Regions from separate parts of the Lysinibacillus sp. YS11 genome, predicted to be linked through region 3. Evidence: riboswitches for the same ligand, from Rfam matches in the RefSeq annotation. Region 3 holds a riboswitch; each other region holds the start of a gene.
The links. Region 3 has a riboswitch for S-adenosylmethionine ahead of metA (homoserine O-acetyltransferase MetA). Riboswitches for the same ligand answer to the same signal wherever they lie in the genome.

Region 1 (8,414 bases), 1.1 Mb from region 3:
AAAATGATCCACCCTTCGTCATTGCATTAGAGAAAATGAAAGAACATCCTATTCAATAATTACATGCTAAAAGGCGATCAGCTAGTTTCTATCAAACTAGCTGATCGCCTTGCTCTTTATCTACTTGTTATTGCGTTTTTCATTATAGTCAACCCAGAAATCTGCACCTTTAATTCCTAGTTTACGAGGATCAAAGACTGGGTCTTTTCCTTCTTTTTTCTGTTTCTCGTAATCTTTTAATGCGACAATAGCTGGTTTCATGATAATTAAAATAGCTATAACGTTAATCCAAACCATCAAACCAAGACCTACATCTCCCATTGCCCATGCCAGACCAGACGTACGGATTGTACCATAAAAAGCTGCAACTAAAATGGCAATTTTCGCAATCCAAATGAATACCTTTTCTGTGCTACCTCTAAATAAGTAAGCGACATTTGTCTCTGCAATATAGTAGTAAGCCATGATTGTTGTAAAGGCAAAGAAGAATAACGCAATGGCTACAAATGGAGCACCAAAGCCAGGTAATGATGAGTCAACTGCATATTGTGTATAGGCTGCACCTGCTTCAATACTTTTCGCAAAAGTCATTTGCTCATCGCCTGCTAATCCACCACTATTAAATTCTCCAATATGGATAAATGGATCTGCTCCCTCAGCTGCCTTTTCATCTTGTACATTGTACATGCCTGTAAATAAAATCATAAATGCCGTAGCAGAACAAATTAATAATGTATCAATATAAACAGACGCCGCTTGTACAATTCCTTGCTTAGCAGGATGTGATACTTCCGCAGCTGCCGCAGGGTGAGCACCAGTTCCTTGACCAGCCTCATTAGAGTAAATTCCACGTTTAACACCCCAAGCAATCGCTGAACCAATAATGCCTCCAAAAATTTCTTGAGCCCCAAATGCACTAGAAAAAATTAATCCGATAACCGTTGGTACTTGTGAAATATTCATAAAAATAATGATAATGGCCATAATGATATAGGCTAATGCCATAAACGGTACAATAATCTGGGCAGCATTTGCGATTGATTTAACACCCCCGATGATAATAGCACCTAATAAAACAACAATAATAAGTCCTGTGATCCATGTTTCCAAACCGAAAGCGTTTTCAACAGCACCTGCGATGGCATTCGACTGCACACCAGGCATCAAAATTAACATTGCTATTAAAGCCGCCACAGCAAAAATAACTGCAAACCATTTTTGGCCCATTCCTTTTTCTATGTAAAAGGCTGGTCCACCACGATATTCTGTATCTTTCTCTTCTTTATAGATTTGAGCTAATGTTGACTCTACATACGCGGTAGCCGCACCTATGAAAGCGATTGCCCACATCCAAAAGACAGCACCAGGTCCTCCCATTCCAATCGCTGTCGCAGTACCAGCAATATTACCTGTACCTACACGTCCTGATAATGCGATAGACATTGCTTGGAATGAAGATATTCCCTTTTCTGACTTCTCCCCTTTAAACATTAAAACAAACATATCTTTAATGTGCCTTACTTGTAGGAACCTTGTAATAATTGAGAAAAATAACCCAATTAATAAGATGCCATAAATAAACCATGGTCCCCATAAAATACCATTCAACTTCTCTACAATTACATCCATTTTACCCCTCCAATTTGAATTACCTTACTTTAAGTCATTATAGTATTACACTTTTCTGAAAATTACAATATTATTTTTAAGTAACAATATTTAAGTAAGTAACCTAGTAAATGGAAGGGTATAAACCTATTTAATTATATAACCAATTCTTCGAAGAGCATTATTAATAAAATCTCGTATATACATAAAAATCTCTTCGCGCTCTCCCTCATGAAATAAATTATGATAACAATTTGCCCATTCTTTAAACTGAAATTCCGTGAATTCCTGTTGATGAAGCCAATTTCGAGTTTGGCGAGTGTCCGTAATTTTATCCTTCTCAGCTGTCATAATTAGCATAGGCATATTAGGCATTTCACCTTTAGGCAGCATCACTAAATTTTTCATCATCTGCTGAAGTTCTCGATACCATTTCACAGAAACAACAGACATGAGGGGTACATCATCTTTCATTTCTTCTCTGCCTTCAACACTACGCGTTAATTTCTCTAATGTAATATCATGTGTCAACTTAACATTGGCTGTTAACGCACTTAGACTTGTTAAAGCATTTGTTAATTTACCTGGTAATAGCTTTAGTTGCAACCAAGGTGATGTTAAAATAATGCCTGCACATTCATATTGTCTCTTTTGCAGTGTATGGAGGATTAATGTTGCACCTAGTCCATGCCCTATTACAAAGGTTGGTAAATTATATGAAAAAGCATTTTCAATCAGGTTTCTTGTATACTTATTGTACAATTTGAAGTCTTCATCATGGACTCGAGCAAACCTTGCATTACCTCCATGATTCGGTAAATCTCCCATGACTATGTGGAAGCCTTCTAATCTTAATTTCTCTATCAGCCATGCATACCAACGGTGATTTTCATAAGCACCATGAAGAATAGCAATCACAGCTTTTGCTTGTCCATCAGCTTCCCATTTCCACATTACATAGTCCTCCTAAAAAATGATTACACTTTGATTATATCGAAATAAATAGCACATTTTAATTTTATATTTCCATAAAGTTGCGTATTTGATACGATAATACTACATTATAGAAAGAAAAGAGGCGATTTTCATGATTTATCCATTTAAAGATAAAACGCCAAAGATCGATCCGTCTGTTTTCATTGCTGATTACGCAACTGTTACGGGCGACGTAACAATTGGCGCCGAAACAACTATTTGGTTTAATACGGTTATTCGTGGTGATGTTTCCCCAACGATTATTGGTAAACGTGTCAGTATCCAGGATCTTTGCTGTTTACACCAAAGCCCAAAATATCCGCTCATTATTGAAGATGAGGTAACAGTTGGACACCAAGTCACTTTACATAGTTGTACAATTCGCAAAAATGCCTTAATCGGTATGGGATCCATTATTTTAGACGGAGCTGAGATTGGAGAAGGTGCATTTATTGGAGCTGGAAGCCTAGTACCTCCTGGTAAAGTCATTCCTCCAAATAGTTTAGCATTAGGTCGTCCAGCAAAAGTTGTCCGAGAATTAAATGCTGAAGATAAAGAGGATATGGAACGCATCGTACGAGAATACGCAGAAAAAGGTCAATATTATAAATCACTTCAGAAATAAATAACCTACACAAAAAATCAATACTAACGAAAAAATCCCTCGCGTTTTCGTGTACCGAATATGTTCACGAATCCTAGCGAGGTATTTTTGTAAAAAAAACAAAAGGAGCAATGTTGCCCCTTTGCTTATTAATACATCAGAATAATTTTCTAATGACTTCATTACTTTAGTTCAATAGTTTATAAACGTGCTTTTTCTCGTAGCGCGTCTGCTTTATCAATTTGCTCCCATGGTACATTTAAATCTGTACGACCAAAATGTCCATACGCAGCAGTTTGTTTATAAATTGGACGACGAAGATCAAGCATTTTAATGATACCTGCTGGGCGTAAATCGAATAGCTCGCGTACCCATTCAACGATCTCGCTTTCTTTCACTCTACCTGTGCCAAATGTATCGACAGCAATGGAAACAGGCTGAGCAACGCCAATCGCATAGGCAAGTTGCACTTCAGCACGCTCTGCTAAGCCAGCTGCTACGATGTTTTTCGCTACATAACGTGCTGCATATGCCGCCGAACGGTCTACCTTGGTTGCATCCTTACCTGAGAAGGCACCACCACCGTGACGTGCATAACCACCGTATGTATCAACAATGATTTTACGTCCTGTTAATCCAGCATCACCTTTTGGCCCACCAATTACAAAACGGCCAGTTGGATTGATGAAGTATTTCGTATTAGCATCTAATAATTCACTCGGTACAACTGGTGCAATAACAAATTCTTTTAAATCTGCTTGAATTTGTTCAAGTGTTGCTTCTTCATCATGCTGTGTTGAAATAACAATTGTATCCACGCGAACCGGTACATTATTGTCATCATATTCAATCGTTACTTGCGTTTTACCATCAGGACGTAAATAGGCAAGTTCACTTGATTTACGTACTTCTGTTAAACGGCGTGCTAATTTGTGTGCCAAGCTAATTGGTAATGGCATTAGCTCTGGTGTTTCATTACATGCATAGCCAAACATTAAGCCTTGGTCACCAGCACCAATTGCTTCTATATCAGCATCTGTCATAGAGCCTTCACGTGCCTCTAATGCCTGATCAACACCTTGAGCAATATCAGGTGATTGTTCGCCAATTGCCACAAGCACCGCTAAGTTCTCAGCATCAAAGCCATATTTACCTCGTGTATAGCCAATTTCAGCTACAGTGTCACGAACAATACCTTTAATATCCACATAAGTAGAAGTAGTAATTTCTCCTGCTACTAATACTAATCCTGTTGTTACAGTTGTTTCACACGCTACACGTGCATTTGGATCTTCTGCTAAAATAGCATCTAAAATGGCATCCGAGATTTGGTCACAAATCTTATCTGGATGTCCTTCTGTTACACTCTCTGATGTAAACAGTCGACGGTTTGTCATTTGGTTTTCCTCCTAAATACTCTTACAATAAGTAGTTGTGTATGAATACGGTACTCATTACCCATGTCAAGTCCGCTCCTAAGGATTGAACTCTCAAGCCGTTACTGCTGCTTTTAACACGAGGATTTCGAAAGATCCGTCATTATAATAAGGAAAGAACTACATATACTTACCTTTACATTGATTTTTAACAATAAAAAAATCCTTTTCTCACGTTACTTTACATGAGGAAAGGAATAATGACTGCGTAACCTTTCACTCTTATCGTTCAAGGGATGTTCCCTTGCATCAGGTTGGCACCAACGCATGTCGTGAAATAGTTCATGCAGGTTGCCGGGTTTCACAGGGCCTGACCCTCCACCAGCTCGGGATAAGAGTATCCGTTCAATCTCATGTTACTGAAAAGGTCGAACGTTGTCAAATATTTTCTTATGTATTACTGTATAGAAAGGAAAGAACTTATTACACAAAAACTTTTCATACTTGGATGATGATGTAAATAGAAGCAAATTAATCCCTACAACATACCTAGCTACTTGTGGTAACATATGTGTGGCTCAATTTTCGTGCCTAATTACAGTAGGATTGATGGTATTCTACTCGAAAAACATTATTTTTTGTCAGTTTATTGAAAAGTGGTAAAAACTCTAAAATAATTTCTTAATTAGTATAGATTATTTAAGCAATTGTGTTATACTATTTTTGAAATTAAGAAAAAATCCCTCTAAATCAAGGGAATACTATAAAAAAGGATGGTATTTAATCGATGAATTCAGTAGAAATTGCAAACGAACTGAAGGAATTATTAAACGGCGGTAACATTAATGTTCAACTTTCAGTACCACAATTAGCAGAAAAAGCTACATCTCGTGGTGAAGCAATGTTAACAGTAGATGGCGCAGTTCGTGCAGAAACTGGCAAATACACTGGTCGTTCACCTAAAGATAAATATACGGTAGAAGAAGAAAGCACAAAAGATCAAATTGACTGGGGTAAAGTCAACCAACCGATTTCTTCTGAAGTGTTCGATAACCTATATGTAAAAGTAATAAAATATTTAAAAGAACGTGACGAGTTATTCGTATTCAAAGGCTTTGCAGGTGCTGACAAAGACTCACAATTAAGCATTCAAGTTATCAATGAATACGCATGGCACAATCTTTTTGCTCATCAATTATTTATCCGTCCAACAGCAGATGAATTAGCTTCTCATGTTGCCGACTTCACTGTCATCTCAGCTCCTAACTTTAAAGCAGATCCTGCGGTTGATGGTACTGCTTCTGAAACATTCATCATCGTATCACTTGAAAAGAAAATTATTTTAATTGGTGGTACAGAATATGCTGGTGAAATGAAAAAATCTATCTTTGGTATCATGAACTACTTATTACCACAACAAGGTATTCTTTCAATGCACTGCTCAGCAAACGTTGGTGAAGCTGGCGATGTAGCGTTATTCTTCGGTCTATCTGGTACTGGTAAAACGACGTTATCAGCTGATCCTGATCGTAAGCTAATCGGTGACGATGAACACGGTTGGTCTGATAATGGTGTATTCAACATTGAGGGTGGCTGCTATGCAAAAACAATCAACCTTTCTGCTGAAAAAGAACCAGAAATCTACAATGCAATCCGCTTCGGCTCTGTATTAGAAAACGTAGCTGTTGATCCAGAAACTCGTATTTGTGACTATGATGATGGTTCACTAACAGAAAATACACGTGTAGCTTATCCAATCCAATACATCGAAAATATCGTTGATCCTTCTGTTGCAGGTCATCCAAAAACAATCATCTTCCTAACAGCTGATGCATTTGGCGTATTACCTCCAATCAGTAAATTAACAAAAGAACAAGCGATGTATCACTTCCTAAGCGGGTTCACTTCTAAACTTGCTGGAACTGAACGTGGTGTGACTGAGCCAGAACCAGTATTCTCTACTTGCTTCGGGTCTCCATTCCTTCCACTTCCTGCAACAGTATACGCAGAAATGTTAGGACAAAAAATTGACGAGCACGGTGCACAGGTATACTTAGTAAACACTGGTTGGACTGGTGGCGAATATGGCACAGGTAGCCGTATGAAACTATCTTACACACGTACAATGGTCCGTGCAGCAATCGATGGTAAATTAGCAGATGTTGAAACAACACAAGATGCTGTGTTTGGTTTACACATTCCAAAAGCAGTTGAAGGCGTACCTTCAGAAGTGTTAAATCCTCGTGAAGCTTGGGCAGATAAAGCTGCATACGATGCAAAAGCTGCTGAGCTTGCAGGCTTATTCAACGAAAACTTCAAGAAATTCTCAAACGTTTCTGAAGCCATCACTACACTTGGTGGTCCATTAAAATAACGTCTATATAAAAGACAAAGGGAACAATTTATTCGTTCCCTTTGTCTTTTTGTTTTCTCTATGCTTTATTGTTGTTTCATCCACTTGCAAAGAGCACGGACAGTTTCACGATTTTTTGCTGGTGGATATTGATGTGCATAGTTAAGATCATACCAAGTTTCGAATGATTTATTTGCTTCCTCTAAAAAAAATGCCAATTGTCTGGCATGTTCAATATCCACATTTTCATCACGATAGCCATGAATGATAAGAACGGGAGCTGTTATACGCTCTATCTCAAAAAGTGGTGTTCTTGCATCATACGCTTCTGGTACACGATTAGGTGTTCCTCCAATAACACGCTTCATCATTCTGCGCATATCTGTACGTTCCCAATAAGTGGCCGTTGCATCAGAAACACCTGCCCATGTTACAACAGAAGTAATATCCCTTCTTAAAATAGCTGTCCACAGAGCCATAATACCACCTCGTGAAAAACCAAAAACATGGATATTGTCATTGCAGAATTGTTTGAGTACATCTACGGCATAGACCGCATCGTAACGGTCTGCCCCTGCAAACTCGTCACGCCCCTCTCCCCCACGATTCCCACGATAATATGGGGCAAATACGATAAAGCCCTGCGCCGCAAATTGTGCAATACGAGAGGGTCTTACCATCCCAATGCTTTGCATGCCGCCTCTTAAATATAAAAAGCCATCATATGTACCTTCAGTCTTTGGCTCTGCTAATAATCCTTTTATACGTAAGCCCTGTGAAAGATAGGTTATTTCCGTTAAACGGATAGCTGGATTTGGTGAAGGATAGGGGCGTTTTTCGATAATATCACCATTGTGTGTCACGATGTTTCAGCTCCTCCAGCATTTTCTTCATCCCCTCATCCTTCATGTGAAAACTCAAGTTAGGATGCTGAGCAAATTCTTCATCAGTTAACCAAAGCATGCCTGACGTCTCTAAATCAAATTCTATATCCTCTTGCGCCAAAAATTGTGCAGTGAAAACGGATTTACAAAAAACGTTTTCATCATACACTGCATACTCTGCAAACCATTGAAGATTTTTCACATGAACACCCGTCTCTTCAAAAACTTCTCGAATCGCCGCCTCCTCTAAGGTTTCCCCTTCTTCTAATTTCCCTCCTGGCACTTCTACACCACGTCGTTTATGGACAGTACATAACCATTTATTTTCATGCTTTAAAAGGACAAGGACGTGTTTAGGTTCTACTTTAAATTCGCCTCTTGTAAAACTCAAATCTACTTGTAGGCCATGTAAATCTGTAAATGTTAACATCTCTTCAACCTCACGTTCTTTCTTGTTGCAAAACAAAAGTTACTTTCTTTATCATTACTTCTATTTTATGGACGGAATTTAATCATCATTCCTATTCCTATCTATATTAACTATATTGTAAACCTACAATGACAAGCAACCCTAAGCTACAGTCTTGTAAAGCATGAAAAAAAGCGTGCTTCAT
Region 2 (8,414 bases), 1.3 Mb from region 3:
AATACATAGTTTCTCATCAATTTAACTACAAATAAAAAAGAGTACATGAGTCGTTAAACTTATGTACCCTTTTATAAAATTTTTAATTCTTATTTTACCGGTACTACTGCACCTTTCCACTCTTCTAAAATGAAGTCTTGGATTTCTTTAGATGTTAATACTTCTAATAATTTTTTAATTTCAGGTTTTGTTTCATCACCTGCACGTACAGCGATGATGTTAACATATGGAGATTCCTTATCTTCAAGAGAAATAGCATCTTCAATTGGGTTTAAACCGTTATCGATGGCAAAGTTAGAATTGATAAGTACTGCATCGCCTTCATCATTTTCGTACATTTGTACAAGCATTTCTGGGGCAGTATTTGCATCGAATTTAAAGTTTTTAGGATTTTCTTCAATATCCTTTAATTCTGCTGCTGTTTTATCAATGCCTTCTTTTAATTTGATTAAGCCTTTAGCCTCTAGCAATGACAGCATACGACCATGGTCAGATACTGAATTAGAAAGTAAAATTGTTGCGCCTTCAGGCAGGTCTTCTAACGTTTTATATTTTTTAGAGTAAATACCGATTGGTTCAATATGAACGCCACCTGCATTAACGAAATCATAGCCATTGTCTTTAATTTGTAGCTCTAAGTAAGGAATGTGCTGGAAATAGTTTGCATCAATATCTTTTGACTCTAAATCTTGGTTTGGTAGAACATAATCTGTATACGTTTCAATTTCAAGGTCTATGCCTTCTTTAGCTAAGATCGGTTTTGCTTTTTCTAAAATAACTGCGTGCGGTGTATTAGAAGCACCTACTTTTAATGTTACGTTTTCTTTGTTATCTGTTTGATCGCCAGATGCTGATTTTTCATCTTCTTTTTATCTGTACCGCAAGCTGCTAATGCTAGTACAAGTATTGATAAAAATAATCCTGCTAATAACTTTTTCATTTATGACACTCCCTTTTATTTGTTTAAAATATGTTAGCGGTAAAAACCGGAATAACCCCTTTTTCTTGCTAGCGTTTATCAATTTTCTCGGTAATTAAATCACCAATCCATTGAATAATAAATACGACTACTAAGATCAAAATAGTTGCCATTAATGTCACATCTTGGCGATTTCGCTGGAAGCCGTCTAAGAAAGCTAAGTTACCAAGACCACCTGCACCAATAATTCCTGCCATCGCTGTATATCCTACAAGAGCAACAGCCGTTACAGTGATACCAGAAATCAAAGCTGGTAATGATTCCGGAACCAATACTTTCCAAATAATCGTAGAAGTTTTTGCTCCCATTGAACGGGCTGCTTCAATCACACCTTTATCAATTTCACGTAACGCAATTAATACCATACGAGCATAAAACGGTGCTGCACCGATAATTAAAGCAGGTAACGCTGCATTGGCACCGCGAATTGTACCTAGTAAAAACTTCGTAAATGGAATTAATAAAATAATTAATACGATAAATGGAATGGAACGGAAAATATTAACGAGTGATCCTGTTAAAAAGTTAACGATTTTATTTGCCCATAACTGATTGGGGCTAGTTAGAAATAGAACAATACCAATGACTAACCCAAGAATAAATGTCACAACCGTTGATATAGCTGTCATGTATAAAGTTTCATACGTAGCTTGCCACATATTTTCCCAGTCTACATTCGGAAAGAGATTAGTTAGCATTTTCAATCACCTCCGTCTGTACTTCCACTGTATTTAAATAACGAAGGGCTTCAGTGACGTTTGTCTGAGAGCCATCAATTTGCACAATCAATGTACCATATGCACCATTTTTTGTTTGCGAAATATTTCCGTGAACAATACTTACTTCTACATCAAATTGTTTCACAAGATGTGAGATGACAGGCTGTTCTGTTTTTTCACCAACAAAAATCAATTTGACAAGTTGTCCAGTTGGATAGTTTGTTTTAATTTGTGCTACTGTATCCTGTGTTTCCTTAGTGTCTGTAATTTGAGATACAAATTTCTTAGTGATAGCCGCCTGTGGGGCTTGGAAGACTTGTAATACCTCACCACGTTCCACAATTTCGCCTGCCTCCATCACCGCTACACGATGACAAATTTTGCGGATGACATGCATTTCGTGGGTAATCAGGACGATTGTTAAGCCTAAGCGTTCATTTATATCTACGAGTAAATCAAGAATGGCATCCGTTGTTTCAGGGTCGAGTGCGGATGTCGCCTCATCACATAGTAAAACCTCTGGATTATTCGCTAATGCACGTGCAATTCCTACACGCTGCTTTTGTCCCCCAGAAAGCTGAGATGGATATGCCTTATCGCGCCCTTCTAAGCCTACAAGGGCAATTAATTCCTTCACACGCGCTTCACGTTGAGCCTTTGGGAAGCCTGCGATTTCTAAAGGGAATGCAATATTTTCGGCAACTGTTCTTGACCAAAGTAAATTAAAATGCTGGAAAATCATACTTACCTTTTGTCTAGCTGCTCTAAGTTTTTGCCCTTTTATCGATGAAAATTCTTGATTGTTCACCGTTACTGTTCCTGCTGTCGGTTTCTCTAAACCGTTTAATAAACGAATCATGGTACTTTTACCAGCACCACTATAGCCGATAATGCCAAAAATTTCACCTTTATTAATAGTAAGGTTGACGTCTTTGACTGCTGTTAATTCGCCATTTGCTGTTTTGTATTTCTTTGTAATATTTTGAAGCTGGATCATAGCGAATACTCCTTTTCTCATATAGAAAACCCCTTCACTCACAGACAAGTAGAAGGGGTCACGTATGATACGTTAAACCGTTCTCTCATCTTTCAAAGAAAAATCTTTGGGTGATTTGGCACCTTTTCACATTGTGATGGTTGCCGGGCTTCATAGGGCACTTCCCTCCGCCACTCTTCATAAGAGTTCGATATATTTAATGTTTTAATAATATATTTGATACTTTACCACGCTAGTAAAGTTCAGTCAATTGATTTTTTTAACAATTCATATAAAAATGGTACGGATTGAAAAGCATAAATCTTTTCTGTCACTTTTCCGCCATCACTGATGAGTAGACAGGGAACACTTTCAATTTGATGCTCATAAGCTATGTGTTCCAAAAAGTTGATATTTGCTTTACCCATTTGTAGCTGTGGCAGTAATTGCTCAATAATGGACATCATTTTAGATGCCACTGCACACGTTCCACACATCGGTGTATATAAATAAAATGCAGTTTTCTCTCCCGACTGTTTAGCCGCTTCCCACTGCTCTATTGACCATTCTTCCATTTACTCACGCAACCTTACAAAATATATTCATTATGGATTGAAAAATGTGCACGCAGTAAAATCATTGCTAGCACTTTTCTTGGTGTCGTTTCTACTTCCTTGTATGTTGGCATTGTGCGCAGATGCTCAGCCTCTGGATAATGTCTGTCCATTAATGCACGTAGCTTATCACCAGAAGTATCTGCATCAAAAAAAGTAAATAGCTCACAGCCCTCATAGGGATCCAGTAGTTCTTCTAATTGATGCACACCAATTGTACCATTCGTACATAGTATTGTAACATTCTCATTCAAAATAGGCTCAATTTGTAGCTTATCTGAGCGCCCTTCTACTATCAAGCATTTTCCCTCGAACATTACGCCACCTCCATTTAGAGATCCCCACTTATAAGTCATTATATAACAAAAAACGCCGGTAGTTTCCGACGTTTTTCGATTATGGCTTGTCTTATTCAGCGATCATTTCTTCGTATTGCTCTGCTGTCATTAGTTTCTCAACTTCTGATGCGTCAGCAGGCTCAACAACGATCATCCATGCTTTTTCATATGGTGATTCATTAACGAATTCTGGGCTATCTTCTAAATCTGCATTTACTTCAACTACAGTACCTGAGATTGGTGCATATAATTCAGAAACAGTTTTTACTGATTCTACGCTACCGAATGGATCATCTGTTTTGATTTCGTCGCCAACTTGTGGAAGCTCAACGAATACGATATCTCCTAATTCAGATTGTGCGAAGTGAGTAATACCAATACGTACTTTTCCATCTTCTACTTTTACCCATTCATGTTCTTCAGAGTATCGTAAGTCTTTAGGTGTGCTCATGCAAAAAACCCCTCCATAAATATGTAATATATTCACTTTCAGTGTGCCATACTTCTCCTATAAATACAAGGTTTAATACGGTTATTTCCAAGCTTGCTCAAAATCTACTTCTTTAAAACCTAAAGTAACTTTTTTTCCATCTGTCACGATGGGACGTTTAATTAACATGCCATCTGAAGCAAGTAGCTCAAGCTGCTCATCCTCCGTCATTTCTGCTAACTTGTCCTTTAAGCCAAACTCACGATATTTCATGCCTGAGGTATTAAAAAATTTCTTCAAAGGCTGTCCACTAGCTTGCCAAATAGCTGTTAATTCTTCTTTAGTGGGAGGTTGCTCTGCGATATGTACCTCTTCATAGGAAACCTCATGCTCATTTAACCACTTCTGTGCCTTTTTACATGTTGTACATTTCGGATAATGGAAAAATTGAATCGTCATTACAATGCTCCTCTTCTGTCTTTTTCTGTAGTATACCATCATAGTTGTTTTCAATGGTGAACTTCACTCTTTTTTGTAAGTTTATCCACCAGTTGTGCAAATTTATCCGCTCCTTTTACAATTATCCATCTCATAAAAAAACCTAGCTATCTTTTGCAGATAGCTAGGTTAAATTTGCACTATTAAACAATATATTTTTCAGCATCAATTAATTTAACGGAAGCCTCACGCTTCTTCGCAATTAAATTATATGGATTATTACGCGTTAGCTTACGCAGTGCAGATAATGTCATACGGGCTGCATCGCCATCCGCTGAAGCAAGAATTGTGTCTTTTGCTTCTTTTTCGATTTCTGCGAATGCTTCTTGGCAGAAAATTTGTGTGTATAGCAATTTTTGATGTGCTTTTTCAGCACCGTCACGAGCAATTGCTTTTTCTGTACGTAAGACAGCTGATTCCATTGCAAATAATTGGTTAGCTATATTCGCAATGTTTACCAATACTTCTTGCTCTTGATCAAGTTTTGCACCAAAGCGTTGTGCTGCTAATCCTGCAGCTAATACAGCAATCTTCTTGGCATTTTTCACTAAATATTTTTCTTGTGCTAACGGCTCTGTACCGATTTCCTCTGGCATTAGCATAAGCAGCTCTTGCTGTAAATTTTGAGCAACTTGTAATAATGGCAGCTCACCTTTTAGCGCCTTTTTCATAAATGTACCAGGTACAATCATGCGGTTAATTTCGTTTGTACCTTCAAAAATTCGATTAATACGAGAATCACGGTAAATACGCTCTACCTCATACTCAGCCATAAAGCCATAACCGCCATGAAGTTGTACTGCTTCATCTGCAATATAGTCTAATGTTTCTGAACCGAATACTTTGGCAATAGAGCATTCAATAGCATATTCAGCAATCGCACCTGCAATCACTCTTCCTTGCTTTTGCTCTTCTAGGCTTAATTGGCTTAAACGATCCTCAAATAGACCCACAGTACGATAGTTTAATGATTCTGAAGCATACAATTGAGAAGCCATCGTTGATAATTTTTCTTTTGTCAGATTGAAATCAGAAAGCTTTGTCTTAAACTGCTGACGTTGGTTTGTATACTGAATAGCTAACTCCAATGCACGTTTCGATCCGCCAATTGTGCCCACGCCTAGTTTATAACGACCAATGTTTAAAATATTGAACGCAATGATATGCCCACGACCAATTTCGCCTAATAGATTTTCTACAGGTACTTCCGCATCTTCCAATACTAATGTACGAGTTGATGATGATTTAATCCCCATTTTCTTTTCTTCAGGACCAACTGAAACACCATTGTAGGCACGTTCTACGATAAAGGCGGAGAATTTATCGCCATCAATTTTTGCGTAGACCACAAATACATCAGCAAAGCCTGCATTCGTAATCCACTGTTTTTCACCATTTAAAATATAATGTGTGCCAGCTTCGTTTAATTTTGCAGTCGTTTTTGCACCTAGAGCATCTGAACCTGAACCTGGCTCTGTTAATGCATAGGCAGCGATTAATTCACCTGAAGCAAGCTTAGGTAAATATTTTCTCTTTTGATCTTCATTACCGAATAGAACAATTGGTAATGACCCAATACCAACGTGAGCACCATGTGTGATAGAGAAACCACCTGCAACAGACATTTTTTCAGCGATTAAAGCTGAAGAAACTTTGTCTAATCCTAGCCCTTCGTATTCTTCAGGCACATCTGCTCCAAGTAAGCCTAATTCGCCTGCACTTTTTAGGAGACGCACTGAATGCTCAAATTCATGGTGCTCTAAATTTTCCACTACTGGTAAAACTTCATTTGTAACGTATTCCTCTGTTGTTTTAGCAATCATTTTATGCTCGTCAGTGAAATCTTCCGGTGTAAATACACGATCTAATTCCACATCTTCAATAAGAAATCCGCCGCCTTTAATGAAATCAGTTGTTTTTTCAGTCATGATTAATTCCTCCCAATATATCTTTTTGTTAGTTGATTCCCCTAATGATCATGTATAGAAAAGCTTGACGTATACAATGTTCGGAGGCAACCGTAAACAGTACACCTCAAGCTGATCTAGCAAAAATTATAGAATTTCAAATACGCCAGCAGCACCCATGCCGCCACCAATACACATTGTCACTACACCATATTTCTTCCCTTGACGCTTCAATTCATGAATTAGCTTTAATGTTAAAATAGCTCCCGTTGCGCCTAGTGGATGACCTAATGCAATCGCTCCACCATTGACATTGACTTTCTCTTGGTCGATGCCTAAATGACGTACCACCTGTAATGACTGTGAAGCAAATGCTTCATTGATTTCCCATAAATCAATATCTTCGATGGATAAACCTGCAATTTCCAACGCTTTTGGCACTGCCACGATAGGCCCGATACCCATTACTTCAGGAGGTACACCGCCAACTGCAAAGCCTAGGAATTTTGCCATTGGTGTCAGTCCTTGCTTGTCAGCCTCTTCACGATCCATTACTAGTACAGCTGCTGCACCATCAGAAGTTTGAGAGGCATTGCCCGCCGTTACACTGCCTTTTACGTGGAAAGCTGGACGTAGTTTGGCTAAACCTTCAACTGATGTACCTGGACGTACACCTTCATCCATACTGAATGTGAATTTTTTCACTTGTGGTTTATTGTTATCGTCTACGTAATGCTGTTCCACTTCAATTGGTACAATTTCATCATTGAATTTACCTTCTTTAATTGCCTTTTCAGCAAGCTCATGCGAGCGAACAGCAAAAGCATCTTGGTCTTCACGACTAACATTATATTGACGAGCTACTTCCTCAGCTGTATGCCCCATGCCCATATAATACTGTGGAGCCGTTTCTGCTAAAGTCGGATTTAAACGTGGTGTATTCCCTACCATCGGCACCATACTCATGGATTCTACACCACCAGCAAGAATAGCCTTTGAGTGTCCTAGCATAATTCGCTCTGCTGCATAAGCAATTGCCTGTAAACCTGATGAGCAAAATCTATTGATTGTCAGAGCAGGCGTTGTATCTGGTAATCCAGCAAGTGCCCCAATACTACGTGCTACATTCATTCCTTGCTCTGCTTCTGGCATTGCACAGCCTAAAATTAAATCATCAATTGGCCCTTCATAGCCTGCTCTTTTCAATGTTTCCTTGACTACAACAGCACCAAAATCATCTGGTCTTACTGTTGCTAAAGAACCTTTTTTTGCTTTTCCAATTGGAGTTCGTGCTCCTGCTACAATAACGGCTTCACGCATCGTATTAATCCCCCTTTGTTTCATGTGCAAGATTGATCTATTTCGTCAATTAGTTACGAAGTGGTTTACCTTTTAACAGCATGTGTTGCATTCTCTGCTGTGATAGTGGATCAGCAACAAGACTAAGGAATGCCTCACGCTCTAAGTTCAATAAATATTGCTCATCGACTAATGTGCCGTACGGAACCTTTCCACCTGCAATAACATAAGCTAATTTTTTAGCAATTTTTAAATCATGTTCGCTAATAAAGCCTGACTCAAACATTCCTTGCGCACCGATGAGTAATGTACCATAGCCTGATGCACCGACCACTGGCACTTTTGTTGGTACAGGTGGTTGATAGCCCGCTTCGTAAAGTGCTAATGCCGCCTGCTTCGCATCATACAATTGATGATCTGGATTAACTGAAATACCATCCGCAAAGTTTAGGAAATTATTTTCACGTGCTTCCTCACCAGATGTTGAAACCTTCGCCATCGCAATTGTTTCAAATACTTTATTAGCAATATGTTGATAGTCTACCTCTACGCCGTTTGGTAAGCCCTTTAGGAATTTCTGATAGAGTGCTTTATTTCCGCCACCACCTGGGATTAATCCAACCCCTACTTCCACTAAGCCCATATATGTTTCCA
Region 3 (8,414 bases):
TAAGGATTTCGACGTCATTATGTCTCACGAAGCAACAGCGAAGGAAGTATTAAATGTACTAACACCCATCGAAAAAGTTCCTGCAAATAAAATCTTGAATTCCCTTGATGTCTCTGAAAAGGCTTGGGGCTCCACGATAGCTGTTAATATTGATGAATTAGTCAATACGTTAACCAATAAGCATAAAGGGGCGTTAATTTCTGCTATTGAAGTTCATGGCGATAAGAAATTAGGTGTAGATCAAACAAATGTGCAACGTGTTAAAACACCTGTGCTATTACGTTATACAGGTTTAGCAGTATTTAAAGGGGATAAATATATAGGGCTACTGACTGAAAGCGAAAGCAAAAGTATTAGTTTTCTTAATGACAAAATTCAAAGTACGATAGAAATCATCGCCTGTCCTAATAAAGGGACCTTGTCTACTGAAATCACCCAATCCACTACAAAGGTGAAAGGGTCATTTAAAAACGGGAAACCGAAAATCGATGTCCATATTAATGTAGAGCAGAATGTTGGAGAGGTCGAATGTGATATCGATCTTACCAAAAATAAATCGATTGATTACGTTAATAAAAAAACAGCCCAGGGGATTGATGACCGCATTGAAAAAACAGTAGAGAAAATTCAACAGCAATATGAAGTCGATGTTTTTGGATTTGGGGATGCCCTACATCGGGCAGATCCAAAGCAGTGGAAAAAAATTAAGGATGACTGGACTTCCATTTTTCCAGATTTAGCAGTGGCTGTTCATGTAAAGGTAACAACCCAAGGTTCAGGTACGATGCAAAATTCATTATTAAACAAGCCAAAGGAGGAGTAATGAGATGGTACTAGCAGTAGCTATCTTGATTATTGCAATCATTGTTGCTCTTGTTTTTATTCCAAAGCTAAAAAAGCAACAGGATAGAAAAGCCATTATTGTATTCTCCTTTTTGCTATTTATTGGAACGGCTTTAAATATGGGGATTGCCCTTAAAATCCATATTCCTAGCCCATTAGATTTGATTACCTTTATCTTCACACCGATTAGGGATTACATTGTGTCATTCACAAAATAGAAAGATGGACTGAGAAACGGAGGGTAGCTTGATGGAAAAAGAGATAATTAGTTCAAGACAGTTTACAATCGTTACCTTTCTCTATTCTATCGGTACAGCGATTTTAATTATCCCTTCGAGTATTACTGGTGCCTCTAAGCAAGATGCTTGGATAGCGGCAAGCATTGGTGTTCTGCTCAGTTTACTGGTTCTAAAATTATTTTTAACACTGGCCAATCAAACACCGTCCCTAAACTTTATCGAGGCCAATGAAAAAATTCTTGGGCGTTTTTTCGGGAAAATCACAGCGATTTGTTTCCTGATTATGACCTTTCTTTCGGCTGGAGAATTACTTTATTTTATCGGTATTTTCATGAAAACGGAAGTTATGCCAGAGACACCGACATTAGCATTTGCCCTACTGTTCAGTATCCTTATTATGTATGCCGCTTATTTAGGGATTGAGACCTTTGCCCGTTCGGCAGAAATCCTCTTCCCATTGTTTATCTTTATTTTTATTTTTTTCGTCATTAGTATTACCCCTCAAATTACATTTGAGAATATTCAGCCTCTACTAGAAGCGACCAAAGCATCTATGTTTTATAGTATTGCACGCTTTATGAGTATCTTTTCCTTTCCATTAATTGTATTATTGATGCTCTATCCTACTGGCGTCAATGTACAGCCGTCTGCACAGAAAGGGCTATATATTGGGGCAATCCTTGGCGGAATCGTCTTAGTTACGTTGATTGTCCTATCGATTCTTGTATTAGGTCCTGAAAACACTGCATCAAGGACATTTCCTAGCTATGCCTTAGCGCAAAGAATATCTATAGGGAATTTTTTACAGCGCATAGAAATCATTATGGCATTTATGTGGATTACGTCTATATATATTCGTACATTTATGTATTTCTATACGACCGTTGTTGGCCTTGCACAAATTTTGAAGATTAAGGATCATCGTCCGCTTATTATACCGATGGGTATAATTGTCATTGGACTTTCTCAAATTGTTCATCCAGATATTGTGCATTCTACTAATTATAATAATGAAATTTGGCCAATCTTTTCCTTTATTTTCACCATTTTATTACCCATACTTTTGTTGATTGTGGTAGTTATTCGCAATCGTAAATCCAAGGCTCAAAAAAACGAAACACCTCAGCAGGAAACAGAAGATGACAATCAAAAAGTCTAATTTCTTCTAAGCTAGAAAAGAAATTAGACTTTTTATTAATTAAATATGATATTCGATTTCATCTACAAAATCCCATTCATATGGTGTTTCTTGGTAAACATAGTAGTTCAACCAGTTAGAGAATAATAGATGCGTATGGGCACGCCATGTATTCATCGGCACTTGTGTCGGATCGTCATTCGGGAAGTAGTTTACAGGAACGGCGATATCTATGCCCTTCGCCACATCGCGACTATATTCATCGGCTAGCGTTGTCGCATCATACTCTAGATGCCCCGTAATCATAATATTTTTATTATCTTTTGATTGTACAATAAATACCCCAGCATCCTCTGAATAGGATAATAATCGTAGATCTGGATGATTGCGAACCTCGTCAATCGAAACAGATGTATAGCGTGAATGAGGTGCAGTAAATAAATCACTAAAGCCACGTACCAAATCTACAGTTAAATCTGTAATCACATGGGAATAGACGCCTGAGCATTTAGCAGAAAGCTCAACCTTCCCAATGCCATAATGATGATACAATGCAGCCTGTGCCCCCCAACATATATGTAGCACGGATGTCACATTCTTTTTAGACCAATCCATAATTTCTGAAATTTCCTGCCAATAGTTGACCTCTTCAAAAGCCATTTTTTCTACTGGCGCACCAGTTATAATCATACCATCATAGCGTCGGTGTCGAATCTGATTGAACGTTGTGTAGAAAAGCTGCAAATGGGATTTACTCACATTTTTAGACTCGTGTGTGGCTGTATTCAAAAAGGTAATATTGACTTGTAATGGTGTATTCCCCAATAAACGTAATAATTGGAGCTCTGTTTTTTCTTTTTCAGGCATTAAATTTAATATTAATATATTTAATGGACGGATTTGCTGTGTTTTCGCACGATCTTCTTCCATGACGAAGATTTTTTCCTCACGTAAATGTTCTCCAGCTGGTAAATTTTTCGGAATATTAATTGGCATCTTGCTTTCCCCTCTCTATAATCACTCTCTTTTAGCAAATCTTGCTTGCGTAGGATGCAACGAAATTAAAAAATCCTCCTCATTCCATACGAGATAGAATGAGAAGGATTTTTTTCACGTCCACTCTTATCTCTCAAAGGAAAAAATCCTTTGCTGGAATTAGCACCTTTCTAACGATTGTTAGAGGTTGCTGAAGCGTCATCGGGCCAAATCCCTCAGCTTCTCTTGATAAGATTATTTAATTATCTTGAATTGTAACATGAACTTGTTAGAATATCAATAATTCATAGAATATTTTGTGATTCACGCGCATGTTTCTTGGTCATTTGATGTACACTAAGCTTGCTATCTGTGGGGTTTCTACATTTAAAATTTATGGTAAACATGCCGTAATTATGTTACCATATACTTTTAGTAAGAGAGAGGAACGTGAATAGTTTGATTAAAATTGAATTTCCAAAACCAGATCTAGTAATCCGTCAACGTGAACAAGATTTAAAACCAGGTGATGTGCCGATCACACCTTACTTTGGTTTTATTGACTTCCATAAAATCACACGTGATAAAGGCGGCATTTTCTTATTCTATAATGACAAGAATGAGCTATTGTTTGTTGGGAAAGCACGTAAAATTCGTCAACGTATTAAAAAACATTTCGAGGATAATGTATCTCCGATGAAAAACCATCGTGATGAAGTGTTCAAAATTGAAGTCTATGAAGTAGAAGATCCAATGGAACGTGAAATTTACGAAACATATGCGATTAATACTTTCCGCTCTAAATATAACGTAGACAAAGTCTTTTATTAGACATCACGTAAAGAAACCGAAATCTCATTTCTAAAGGGATTTCGGTTTCTTTTATCACATAATGGTCATACGATCAATTGGCGTACTCTGACCGTTTATTCGCAAATCAATGGTATCCAGCTCAGGATTCTTGACGGTGATTTTAAAAACATAGGGTTGAGCCTCTTTCCTTTGCTCGCTGCCTTCTTCTAACTGGATAATAAGCCTATTTCCCTCAGCTGTAATACTTGCCAATACATTCCCTTTTGAATAATAAACAAGGTAATATGGAGCATCCTTTTCATGCAATAGTTGTATTCTTTCATTAGAAACGATATTTTTCTGGACATTATCTGGGACAACCGTTAGCTCATGAATCGTTGGTGGATCGGTAGGTGGTGTAGCATTACAGGCTCCTAGCATTAGTAGGCTCATTAAACCTAGCAACACGAATTTTTTCAAGTTCCTCCCCTTCCTTATACGACTATTCTAAGAAAAAAGCTTTACGCTCCTTAGCAATCCAGTCTTCTAACTCCTGATCATCACGTTTTACTAACCGATTGATGAGCACATCATGCCATATATAATCCTCTAACAAATAAATATGAACCGGATCATTGGTGATAAAGGCCGTCTCTTGGGTAGATGGAGAATGACCATAAATCATTTCCTGACCATCTATCGATAAGATAAACCAATGCGGTGTAGACGCTTTTTTTGTATAATGTGTGGCTCTATGCTGGTCAATTGAGGCGAGATGCTCTCCTACATACAACGTAATGCCATGAACAGGAACATGCAGCGCCACCTCTTGCAAATCTTCACGTAAGGCATCATACATATCTTCCCACATCGACAGCATCACTTTTTTCTTCGCCTTCTTTAGAAGTGACTGACAATAGTTGATAATGGATTCCTTGCCCTTCAGCATGACCACTTTAGGCTCAGCTTCCTGTACTTTTTCCTCTAATTTCTCTAATTTCCCGCTTATAGACGTAAAATTCGACTCCCAGCGCTGTTGCATTTGCTGTAAGAACACAGACACAGGCATTGCCGAATAGGTCGTTTGTTCTGCGGTCTCTTCTTTTAACACGATGCCCTTTTCTACAAGGATATTTAAAATATCATACACTCTTGCACGTGGTATGCCAGAATTTTTACTAACCTGATAAGCACTGACATGACTTTGCTGAACAAGTGCCGTATAGGCCTTCGCTTCATATTCTGTAAAACCCATTTCTTTCAGCTGGGTGATTAATTCCTCCATGTAATCCCTCCATTATCTTTATTATAGGCTACCAATGTGAAGATTTGCCAATGAAAAAATGGGGTTTACAGCGTAAATAAAATTAGTTACTATTTCAGTAGTAACTAATTATAAAGAGGTGTCATATGTTGTTTGAAATCGATGTACATATTCTCATACTATTAATTTCTTTTGGATTTCTGGCGGCTTTTGTTGACTCAGTAGTGGGAGGGGGCGGTTTAATTTCACTACCAGCCTTACTATTTGTTGGGCTCAATCCAGCTGCTGCGGTTGCCACGAACAAACTAGCAGGAGCTATGGGCTCGCTCACTTCCTCTATTTCTTTCTATCGTTCTGGCCAGCTGGACATTCGCTCTGTCCTCAAATATTTTCCACTAGCATTTATCGGATCATTATGTGGTGCTTGGACTGTGCATCTGATTAATCCAGCATTACTAAAGCCATTAATGCTTGTTATGCTGGCGGCTGTTGGGGTATATACGATCTTTAAAAAGGATTGGGGTGCCGTCTCTACCGTAAAAAATCTATCTAAAAAACATTTGTTTTTATTTATGCTGCTATTATTTGCTATTGGTTTTTATGATGGATTTCTTGGTCCTGGCACAGGGTCGTTTTTAATCTTTAGCTTCTTATTGGTAGGCTTCGATTTTTTAAAGGCGGCTGGTAATGCGAAGTTTTTAAATTTGGCGAGTAATGTGGCTGGTGTTTGTATGTTTGCTTACTTAGGTCAAATTCATTATGTTTATGGTCTAGTCATGGGCATTGCGCAAATTGGTGGGGCTATGCTTGGCTCACGGATGGCAATCAAGAAAGGAAGTGGCTTTGTCCGCACACTATTTATTGTCGTTACAATGACATTACTTGCGAAAAATGCCTATGATTTTATGATGCATTAAAATAAACGCCACAGAATTTGAAATCTGTGGCGTTTTGGCGTTAAATCATAAGCTTTTCGTTTTTAAATTTATGACTAGTGGACAAACTGACAATCACAAAAATAAAGAAGGATGCGACAATTGGTATCGTGACTGTATGCATACCAAAGACAGAAGGATAAAACCGATCAATCATAATATACAACAACATGCCTGAAATCATTGACGCAATCGCTCCGTATTTATTCGCTTTTTTCCAATACAATCCTAAAACGACTGTCCAAATAAAGACAGCCTCTAGTCCACCGAAGGCAAATAAGTTCAACCACACTAATAAATCAGGTGGATTGAGTGCAAAGATGACAACGGCTAGGCCAATGACTGTTGTTACAATAAAGCTTGCACGCTTTATCTCTGCATCACTAGCTTTCGGCTTCATATAATTTAAATAGATATCTTTGACAACTGTAGAGCTGACAAGCATTAGTAAAGCATTAACCGTAGACATTGTCGCAGCCATTGGTGCAGCTAAAACGATTCCTGCTAAAAATGGCGGTAATACCTTCAACGTCAGGAGCGGCATGACTTTATCACCAATCTCAATGCCCGGTAAGACAGGTCGGGCTAACACCCCAATTAAATGCATGCCAAACATGATTGTCCCTATGGCAATCGTGCCAATAAGAATCGCTTGATGCATACTTTTGGAATCCTTATAGCTCATCGCACGAACCGCAATTTGCGGAAGTCCTACAACCCCTACACCAATGAGAATCCAAAATGTTGAGACATACAGAGGCGTTAAATCTCCTTGTGCGCCAAATGGTGACACAAAGTCAGGATTTTCAGCGACCAGTGAGGCCATTATATTGTCGATGCCTCCACCTGCCACAATGGTGCCGATTAATAAAATAATTGTACCAATCACCATAATTGAACCTTGGACCGTATCTGTAAGTGCAACCGCACGGAAGCCTCCGATAATCACATATACTAACACGGAAATCGCAAAAATAAACAGTGCTGCTGTGTAGCTTAAGCCAGTTAATGACTCAATTAAGCGTGCACCCCCAACCCATTGAGCCATCATAGCCGAAAATAAGAAAACAATGATGCTAATGGCTGATAAAATAACAATGACATGGCTTTTGTAGCGTTCACGTAAAAAGTCGATTAACGTAATGGCCTGGTAACGACGAGCAATAATGGCGAATTTTTTCCCTAAAATCATGAGTACAAAATAACCTGCTGGTAGCTGAGCCATTGCCAGTAATACCCACCCAAGTCCTTTTGTATAGGCTACACCCGGTCCTCCGATAAAACTACTCGCACTGCCATATGTAGCAATCATCGTCATTGCAAGGATAAAACCACCCATTTCACGACCACCTAGGAAATACTCCTGCAGGAATGAATTAGAGGAGCGGACATGCTTATTGGCCCAAATACCGATTCCAAAAATAATAATTAAAAATAATAGCAATGGAAATACAACTTGCCAATGCATTAGCGATCCACCTCCTCATCATCGAATGGTACCTCTTTGAAAAAGAGTTTCATCACAATCCAGATAAGAAGGATCATAAAGCCTGTCCCAGCGATACAGCTATAGAAAAACCAGGCAGGAAAACCAAATACATACGTATAATTTCTTGGATCTCCTGAACCTAATCCATAGGCAAAGCCAAACCAAATCGCAAAGTTGACAAGGACGAGTCCAATTCCGATAAGCGCCTCTCGATGCGCTATTTTAAAGCGTTGATCTTTCACATGTAATCCCCCTAACCTACTCTATTTTACTGATATGTCGGTCTGATGGGAAGAGATGTGAGTAAATAAGGATAAGTTATATGGAAATGATTTTGTTATACTAAGTAAAAGGTAAGGAGAAGAAAGTTGCTTGATCCTGACGTTTTTCACACAAACCTAACTATCCCTCACAATTATGTAGACATCTACAACAAACTGATAATGGAGATAAGTAAAAACCTTCGTCCATCTAGTTAGACGAAGGTTAGTTAGTTTATAATGGTCGCTTTTCCCAAGGTTGTAGCGTCCCGACGATATGGATAGGTTGATCCTGTTGAATAGCAGCAACGACACCTTGCGATATTTCCTCATGCGTAAGCCATCTCGCATGACCTTCTTCTATCATAAAACCTAGCTGGATTTGCCTGTATTGCGAACGAGCAGGGAGCTTCAATTTCTCTTGGACTTCACTTAAATTCGCCTTACTCCCCAACACATGAAACAGTTTCCATTCCCCA
Region 4 (8,414 bases), 1.6 Mb from region 3:
TCAATAGTAAAGTATTATTGGAAAAGGAAGGACGCAAATTCCGTAACTTAATGTTAGCCATATTAGGGCTAAGTTTTGTTATTATGATGTTATGGTATGTATTCGTCATTTTTATTGAAATTGAAAATGTATTTTGGCATATTCTTTTCTTCTATGCGTTTTTGATTTTTGGTTATACAATGTTCTTATACACTAGTGTCCTTGCTTATTCAATATTGTATCTTCTTACACCAATACGTTATAAACCAAATTACATTATTGCATTAGGTTCAGGATTAATTGGCGATAGAGTACCTCCACTTTTAGCAAGCCGTTTAGATGAAGCAGTAAAGCGATATATAAAATATGAGATGAAGCCTTATATCATTGTCTCTGGTGGTCAAGGGAATGATGAAAAGGTATCAGAAGCATATGCAATGAAACAATACCTAATAGAAGTACATCATATTCCGACTGACAAGATAATAATGGAGGATTGTTCAGCCAATACAGAACAAAATATGATCTTTTCAAAGCAAATAATGGACCACCATTCTCATGGAGAGAACTATCGTTCCATTTTTGTTACGAATAATTTCCATGTGTTTCGCGCAAGTATTTATGCTAGGAAAGCAGCATTAGATGCCGAGGGGATTGGCTCAAAAACTGCTTTTTACTATGTTCCTAATGCATTCACACGAGAATTTATAGGTTTATTAGCCATGTATAAATGGACCCATGTCACAGTATTTTTAATTATTACGCTATTCGTAGGCTTACTATTGAGAGCATATGTGTAACCAAACTTCAACTGTCTTCCATATAATAGTGGTAAGGCAGTTTTTTTACATAGTGTGCAAGGGAGGAAAATAATGTACGAGCAAATTTTAGCCAAGCGAAATAAAGAACGAATAATTTCCCTACAAAATCTTACACAAACTCAAGATCAGTGGTTTGCTCAAAATATAAAATTACTTACATTCGCTGAAGTTAACCTAACAGCCTTGCAGAAAATACTGTATCAAGTAGTACGAGGGTTATTAAAAGAACAGCAACAACGTCATTTACAGATTGTCCATACAGTGCAATCTCAATCGATACAGGAGAATGTATTAACGCTGTTGGCAGAATATGATGATGTCTTGCGCGATGCCATTCCACAGCCTATCTATATACTCATTTGGCAAATTTCTTCGCTAGAAAAGTTAAAAAACAGTATAGAAGTAGTAGATGATGTGCTTGATATTGTAGAGTGGTATTTTCGCCATCAAGATGAACAAGTTGCTGCTCTAGATGAAGAGGACTTAGATCATGAGCTCATTATTGATTTGTATAAAGAAGCGGTTGAAGAGCAGGATGGGGATGCCCAATATCAACTGGGTGAATACTATAATTCTAGAGAGGGTAAACATTTTCAACCTGAAAAATCATTGAAATGGTTTGAGCTAGCCGCTGCCCAGGGAAATGCAGATGCTCAATATATGCTTGGGAATTTTTGCTTTGGGGGCATAGGTATGGAGGAAAATTATTCCCTTGCCTTTTCATACTATGAAAAAGCAGCTTTGCAGGGACATGCGGATGCTGCCAATAATTTAGCAGATATGTACTTTAATGGCGAGGGCGTAGCAACGAATTATACATTAGCAAAAAAATGGTTTGATTATGCTGCACAAAAGAATGTGGCAGAGGCAATGTTTACGTTAGGAATAATTTATGAGCAGGGGTTAGGCGTTGAGGTAGATGAGAAAGAAGCTTTTAACGCCTATAAAAAATCAGCTGAGGCAGGGTATGTGGAAGCACAATATCGACTTGGTGGAATTTATTTAGAGGGGCGCTTAGGCCAAGCGAAAGATGTCAATCGTGGTCTGTTTTGGTATGAAAGAGCTGCGGAGCAATATCATGTAGACGCCTTTTATGATTTAGGTTATATATGGAGTAATGGTCTGGCAGGAATACGCAATCTCGAAAAAGGTATTCATTGGTTTAAGCAGGCTGCACTTCAAGGAGATGTGGAAGCCAAGCTACAGTTGGGGCATATTTTTAATAAAGATACAGGGTTAGATAGAAATCTGAAAGAAGCTATTAAATGGTATGGACTCGCGGCAGATGCAGGATCCGAAGAAGCGGCTAAAATATTACAGGAACTTAAAGGATTGTAAATTTAGTGTTAAAAAAACATAGGCTTTTAGAATCGTTTATGTTGCTACGGTATGAGGGTATTTTGGTCTAAAATAGACTGCTGTTTACGAGTATTTAGATAGATCATGATTGAGGATAAAAAATATTAGTATAGTGAAATTTGAAGATGATCGATAAAAAAGTAGAATAAATATAAAGCAAGTAAGCATAATAAACAAAAAAATAGTTAAAAAAGCTACCCAATAATATTGTGGTAGCTTTTTTATAGTTTATTACGCTTTATTTAACAACAAGGACTTTTTATACATTTTGTGTAAAATAATGGTATTAATAAGATTGACAGTCATTTATAAAATGATTAATGTAAATGAGTGATTTTGAAAAGAAGCATACGTAAATAATTTACTGTTAGTCATGTAGGGACTATATCTGTTTGCTGAGAGCAAATGACCTTAGGATAAATTGAGCAAATGGGTACCCGACATACTTTTGGAGGAAGTTTGTCATACGGAATTGCGCTATCGAATGTAACCATTAAATCTGACTAATCAGATTTTATCGGTATTTTTTCGTGTATCCATCAATATGTTAAAAGGGATTTGATGTTTCTCAGCCTGATGAAAGTAAACGGAATGAAAGAGGGAAGATGTGTGATTTTTCAAAAACAAAGAAAGACGAAGGTATTGGATTTACAGCAATACACAGTGAAAATGGATTTGTCCTCTCGTCAATCGATGGCGAAGCAAATTGAAATGCTGAACTTAACGAAGAACGACTTACAATATTTAAAAGCTTTCCAGCCAATAGTTATGGATAATGTAGATCACATCGTAAACCGTTTTTACAACATGATTGGAACAGAGCATCATTTGGTAGATATTATCAGTCATCATAGTTCTGTAGAAAAGCTTAAAGTAACATTACGGCAACATATTATTGAAATGTTTAACGGAACCATTGATGAGATGTATTACCAAAGGCGTGTAAAAATTGCAAAGGTGCATGTCCACATTGGGCTTAGAACACAGTGGTATATCTGCGCTTTCCAAGATTTATCGATATCATTTATTGATTTAGTCGAAAAAAATATAGAATTTCCACAAGATCAATTTAATACGATCAGAGCTATATCGAAAATTTGTAATTTTGAGCAACAACTCGTTTTAGAAGCTTTTGAAAACACTGTGGAACAACTGAAAGAAAAAATGGTTCATGAAAAAGAAGCGATTGAACGACAGATTGTAGATTCTTCGGAAGCACTTGCAGCTATCTCGCAGGAAACCAATAATTCATTTTGCTGCTTAAGTAAGCAATCTGACGAAATTAAACATTTGGCAAAAAAATCACTCGATGTGTCTACGCTGGCTGAAAACCAAGCACTTGAGGGTCGCAAGCGTTTAAAAAATCAATCACAAAATATGCTCAATATTAGTCATTCTCTTCATGATATAGAAGAGAATATTGAACAATTATCAGGTATGTCTAAGGAAATGGAAACAATTATGAGTGTTGTGACCAATATTGCGAATCAAACGAATCTTTTGGCTTTAAATGCTGCAATTGAAGCAGCACGTGCTGGGGAAGCGGGAAAGGGCTTTAGCGTAGTGGCCGATGAAGTACGTAAATTATCAATTCAGACAAAAGAATCTGTTACAGCGGTGGCTTTGTTATTGAAAAAGACAGGTGAACGAACAGAGAAATTAGAGTATTCTTTGACCAACATTCAAGATGAAGTTGCAGCAGGTGAAGAAAATATGTTACAAACTGAAGGCCAATTTACGAGTATATTGGGAGCCATGACAGAAGCAAAAGATCAAAATGAGTGTATGGCAACAAAAATACAAGCAATTGTAGGCATATTAAGTGAATTAGGCACTTCATTTACTGAGGTAACAAATTCAGCTGAAAAATTAGCGAGCTTTGCGCAAAATTTAAAAGGATAGACTACTAACATTTACATTCTATTTTTCATATTTTTAGACGTAATAAACACTATAGTACCTATTTAAATGTTTGTTGTGAAGTTATCGCTATAGAGAATCAATTTTATAGAGATTCAGAAAGTAAGAGCTATTTCACTGATGAAATAGCTCTATTTTTGCTAAATTTGTAAAGGGTTTAACGTAATTTTCAATGAAAAAAGGATTATACTGTAGAAAGAATGAATAATAGGGGCGGTTATGATGAAAACAGTTGTTGTTTTAGGCGGCGGTATTACAGGACTATGTACAATGCATTATTTGCAACGTCAAGTGAAGGAACATAATTTAGATGTTCGTCTAGTGCTTATAGAAAAAAATACATATTTAGGAGGCAAATTATATTCAGCACATGAACAAGGTTTCATCATGGAAACGGGTGCTGATTCTATTGTAGCCCGTCATCAAGGCGTTATGGAACTCGTGCAGGAGCTTGATTTTGAGGCGGAATTAGTTTACAACGAAACAGGTATTTCTTATATTTATACGAATAATGAGTTACATGCTATTCCGGCAGATTCAACTTTCGGAATACCGATGAGTGTAGCATCCTTAGAGGAAAGTACACTTATTTCCGAGCAGGGAAAAAAGAAGCGTTGAAGGATTTAACATTGCCAAACAATGGCTTCACAAAGGAAAGTTCTATCGGTGAATTTTTAACTTACTATTTAGGAGAGGAACTGGTGAAAAATCAAATTGCACCAGTCCTTGCAGGTGTTTATTCGGGAGATTTACATCAGCTTTCTATTGGCTCTACTTTACCGTATTTAATTGATTATAAGAATGATTTTGGAAGTATTATTAAAGGCTTTGATGCGAATCGTGAGCAATTTGTTAAAGCAGCGAACAAAAAATTTATATCCTTTAAAAATGGTTTATCTTCTTTAATTGATCGACTTGAACAAACCTTATCCGATGTAGAAATTATCAAGGGTGTTACTACACTAAATGTTCAAAAACAAGATAAGAACTACACAATTTCCTTAGCTAATGGTGAAATTATTGAGTCAGATTATGTCGTTTTAGCATTACCGAACGAAACTGTACAAAATCTGCTACAGGATGAATCTTTAAACCGCTATTTTGACCAATTTACGACAGCGTCAGCGATTACTATCTATTTGGGTTTTGATGTGCCAGACGCTAAATTGCCAGCAGATGGAACGGGCTATATTGTTTCCCATAATTCAGACGTAACTTGTAATGCAGCAACTTGGACTAGTCGTAAATGGAAGCATACATCGAAAGAAAATAAATTACTTGTGCGACTCTTTTATAAGAGCATCAATCCAGCCTATGAGCAACTACGCGCCATGACGGATGAAGAATTAGCAGCAGTTGCTTTAGAAGATGTGAGAAAGAGCCTAGGAATAGAGGAGCAGCCAACCGTTGTGAATGTAACAAAATGGATTGATCAAATGCCTAAATATGATCTAGCGCATCGTGAAGCATTACAAGGATTACTACAAGAATTACATGAGAAATATCCTAATTTATCGATTGCAGGGTGCTCGTATTTTGGCGTAGGTATTGGTGCTTGCATTCAAAACGGGAAAAAAATTGGTGAAGAGCTTGCAAAGGAACTTGCCAATTTCTAAGGTTTTAAGTGGAAAAAAACTTTGTTATGTGAAATAGTCTTGACTCATTCGTCAGTAAACGATATGATTCTTTTAATTATTTAAAAAATTCATACTTAATTCTTATCAAGAGAAGCAGAGGGACTGGCCCATTGAAGCTTCAGCAACCAACTTTATTGTCAGGTGCTAAATCCAGAAGACCGTTGAGTCGAAGATGAGAAGGAACAACAATGATGAATCGTTAAAGCCTTCTTTTTTTATGAAAGAAGGCTTTTTATTATATAGAGACATAGGAAGAGAGGCTAATTTTATGGGATTGCTTGAAAGGTTAAAAACGCATGTATTGACGGCAGACGGTGCAATAGGCACAGTGCTATATGGCTATGGATTGGAGTATTGCCATGAGGAAATGAATGTTCAGAGACCCGAGTTAATTGAAAAGATTCATAGAGAATATATTGCGGCTGGTGCTGACATCATTCAAACGAATACGTACGGTGCAAATGCCATTAAATTAGCTCGCTATGGATTGGAATCACGTGTCCAACAATTTAATGAAGCTGCTATCACCATCGCAAAACGAGCAGCGGCTGATGGCGGTCAATTTGTTTTAGGAACAATTGGTGGTATTCGGGGAATTCGTAAAAGTGATGCAACCTTGGATGAAATATTAGCGACTATTGAAGAACAAGCAAGCGTCTTACTTGCAGGGAATCCAGATGGCCTTTTACTTGAAACTTATTATGATTTTGAAGAATTAACAGCAACCTTAAAGATGCTACGAGAAAAAACAAAATTGCCGATTATTGCACAAGTTTCTATGCATGAGCCCGGTGTTCTACAAAATGGGATGTCTTTAAATAATGCTCTCCATGAGCTTGAAGCTCTAGGTGCTGATATTGTTGGTGTCAATTGTCGACTAGGTCCACACCATACAATTCAGGCATTTGAAGGTGTAGAACTTCCTAATAAGGCATTTATGTCGGCCTATCCAAATGCATCACTTCTGGACTTAGAGGATGGGCGTGTCGTTTATGAATCAGAAGCTGATTATTTTGGTCGAGCGGCTGTTGAATTGCGTGATCAAGGTGTACGTTTAATAGGGGGCTGCTGTGGTACAACACCCAAACATATTACAGCAGCAAAGAAGTATTTAGAAGAGTTATCACCGGTTCAGGAGAAGCATGCGAAGCCTAAAAAGATTGAGATTGTTCGGGAAGCGGAGCCAACAAAGTATGAGCCTCTTCATGAAAAGGTTAAACGTGAACGCTCTGTCATAGTAGAGTTGGATACGCCTAGACATTTAGAGATTGATGGGTTCCTTGAAGGAGCAAAGCAATTATATGATGCAGGTGCAGATGTAGTTATGATGGCAGACAATTCATTGGCCTCTCCACGTATTAGCAATATTGCAATGGGCGCATTGTTGAAGAGCTCACATGGTGTACGCCCACTAACTCATATTACATGTCGAGACCGTAATTTAATTGGTCTACAATCTCATTTAATGGGGTTAAATGCTTTAGGTATTCATGATGTGTTGGCCGTTACGGGTGATCCAACAAAAGTAGGAGATTTCCCAGGTGCGACAAGTGTTTATGATGTATCTTCCATGGAGCTAATCCAATTAATTAAGCAATTAAATGAAGGGGTCTCTTTCTCAGGTAAGCCACTTCGTAAAAAAGCAAATTTTTCAGTTGCTGCTGCATTTAATCCAAACGTCCGTGTGTTAGATCGTGCTGTGACACGCTTGGAGAAGAAAATTGAGCATGGGGCAGACTACTTCATTTCTCAACCAGTATATACGATAGAGAAAATTGTAGAGATTTATGAGGCAACAAAGCATTTACAAGCTCCAATTTACATCGGTATTATGCCTGTTACGAGTTATAAAAGCGCTGAATTTTTACATCATGAAGTGCCAGGTATCAAATTATCTGAAGATGCCTTAACAAGAATGAAAGCATGTGGAGAAGATAAAGAAAAGGCAACATTGGAAGGGATTGCTATTGCCAAAGAATTAGTAGAAGTGGCTACGCAATATTTCAATGGGATTTACCTTATTACACCATTTTTACGTTACGATGTGACACTAGAGTTGATGAAATATATAAAGCAATTGGATGAACAGAAAAAAGGAGTAAGTATACATGGCTAAGCACTCGATTGAAGAGCAACTAGAGAAACGTATTTTAATTCTTGATGGCGCAATGGGAACAATGCTACAAAATGAAAATTTATCAGCAGAGGATTTTGGTGGCGAGGAACTTGATGGCTGTAATGAAAATCTTGTGCTTACTAGACCAGATGTTATTGAAAAAATTCACCATAAATACTTAGAGGCAGGCGCAGATATTATTTGTACAAATACATTTGGTGGGACGCCTCTTGTGTTAAATGAATATGATCTTGGCACAAAAGCAGAAGTAATTAATAAGCGTGCAGTGGAAATTGCTCGACAAGCAGTGGATCGTTATTCCACATCGGATTGGCCACGTTTTGTTGCAGGGGCTATGGGGCCAACAACAAAAACGTTATCAGTAACAGGTGGTATTACATTTGAAGAGCTAGAGGAAAATTTTTATGTACAGGCAAAAGCTTTAATTGAGGCAGGAGCCGACGTTTTGTTATTAGAAACAAGTCAGGATATGCTCAATGTCAAAGCAGGCACACTTGGCGTAAAGCGCGCTTTTGCATCAACGGGAAAAGAGCTACCTGTCATGATTTCAGGAACAATAGA

Region 1: another riboswitch for S-adenosylmethionine. It lies ahead of metK (methionine adenosyltransferase); the one in region 3 lies ahead of metA (homoserine O-acetyltransferase MetA).
Region 2: another riboswitch for S-adenosylmethionine. It lies ahead of LBYS11_RS18355 (methionine ABC transporter ATP-binding protein); the one in region 3 lies ahead of metA (homoserine O-acetyltransferase MetA).
Region 4: another riboswitch for S-adenosylmethionine. It lies ahead of LBYS11_RS20265 (bifunctional homocysteine S-methyltransferase/methylenetetrahydrofolate reductase); the one in region 3 lies ahead of metA (homoserine O-acetyltransferase MetA).

What each region holds. Positions count from the first base shown of each region.
Region 1 covers NZ_CP026007.1:3,504,664-3,513,077, forward strand. Annotated here, with positions in the region: gene LBYS11_RS17455 (tRNA 5-(aminomethyl)-2-thiouridylate-methyltransferase MnmM) at 1-59, shown strand, start outside; gene LBYS11_RS17460 (alanine/glycine:cation symporter family protein) at 121-1,629, opposite strand; gene LBYS11_RS17465 (alpha/beta hydrolase) at 1,756-2,562, opposite strand; gene LBYS11_RS17470 (gamma carbonic anhydrase) at 2,696-3,208, shown strand; gene metK (methionine adenosyltransferase) at 3,388-4,584, opposite strand; SAM riboswitch class I at 4,843-4,961, opposite strand; gene pckA (phosphoenolpyruvate carboxykinase (ATP)) at 5,351-6,937, shown strand; gene LBYS11_RS17485 (alpha/beta hydrolase family protein) at 7,003-7,779, opposite strand; gene LBYS11_RS17490 (NUDIX domain-containing protein) at 7,763-8,230, opposite strand.
Region 2 covers NZ_CP026007.1:3,650,569-3,658,982, forward strand. Annotated here, with positions in the region: partial or broken gene LBYS11_RS18345 (MetQ/NlpA family ABC transporter substrate-binding protein) at 90-940, opposite strand; gene LBYS11_RS18350 (methionine ABC transporter permease) at 1,009-1,677, opposite strand; gene LBYS11_RS18355 (methionine ABC transporter ATP-binding protein) at 1,667-2,695, opposite strand; SAM riboswitch class I at 2,778-2,881, opposite strand; gene LBYS11_RS18360 (thioredoxin family protein) at 2,938-3,249, opposite strand; gene LBYS11_RS18365 (toprim domain-containing protein) at 3,264-3,605, opposite strand; gene gcvH (glycine cleavage system protein GcvH) at 3,697-4,077, opposite strand; gene LBYS11_RS18375 (arsenate reductase family protein) at 4,159-4,515, opposite strand; gene LBYS11_RS18380 (acyl-CoA dehydrogenase family protein) at 4,698-6,482, opposite strand; gene LBYS11_RS18385 (acetyl-CoA C-acetyltransferase) at 6,609-7,781, opposite strand; gene LBYS11_RS18390 (3-hydroxyacyl-CoA dehydrogenase/enoyl-CoA hydratase family protein) at 7,831-8,414, opposite strand, start outside.
Region 3 covers NZ_CP026007.1:2,400,140-2,408,553, forward strand. Annotated here, with positions in the region: gene LBYS11_RS11835 (Ger(x)C family spore germination protein) at 1-823, shown strand, start outside; gene LBYS11_RS11840 (hypothetical protein) at 828-1,061, shown strand; gene LBYS11_RS11845 (GerAB/ArcD/ProY family transporter) at 1,093-2,241, shown strand; gene metA (homoserine O-acetyltransferase MetA) at 2,281-3,216, opposite strand; SAM riboswitch class I at 3,340-3,451, opposite strand; gene LBYS11_RS11855 (nucleotide excision repair endonuclease) at 3,655-4,026, shown strand; gene LBYS11_RS11860 (hypothetical protein) at 4,081-4,467, opposite strand; gene LBYS11_RS11865 (TrmB family transcriptional regulator) at 4,490-5,272, opposite strand; gene LBYS11_RS11870 (TSUP family transporter) at 5,398-6,168, shown strand; gene panF (sodium/pantothenate symporter) at 6,209-7,654, opposite strand; gene LBYS11_RS11880 (YhdT family protein) at 7,654-7,917, opposite strand; gene LBYS11_RS11885 (short-chain dehydrogenase) at 8,171-8,414, opposite strand, start outside.
Region 4 covers NZ_CP026007.1:4,040,929-4,049,342, reverse strand. Annotated here, with positions in the region: gene LBYS11_RS20285 (YdcF family protein) at 1-779, shown strand, start outside; gene LBYS11_RS20280 (tetratricopeptide repeat protein) at 852-2,138, shown strand; gene LBYS11_RS20275 (globin-coupled sensor protein) at 2,769-4,061, shown strand; partial or broken gene LBYS11_RS20270 (protoporphyrinogen oxidase) at 4,302-5,695, shown strand; SAM riboswitch class I at 5,795-5,895, shown strand; gene LBYS11_RS20265 (bifunctional homocysteine S-methyltransferase/methylenetetrahydrofolate reductase) at 5,985-7,832, shown strand; gene metH (methionine synthase) at 7,825-8,414, shown strand, end outside.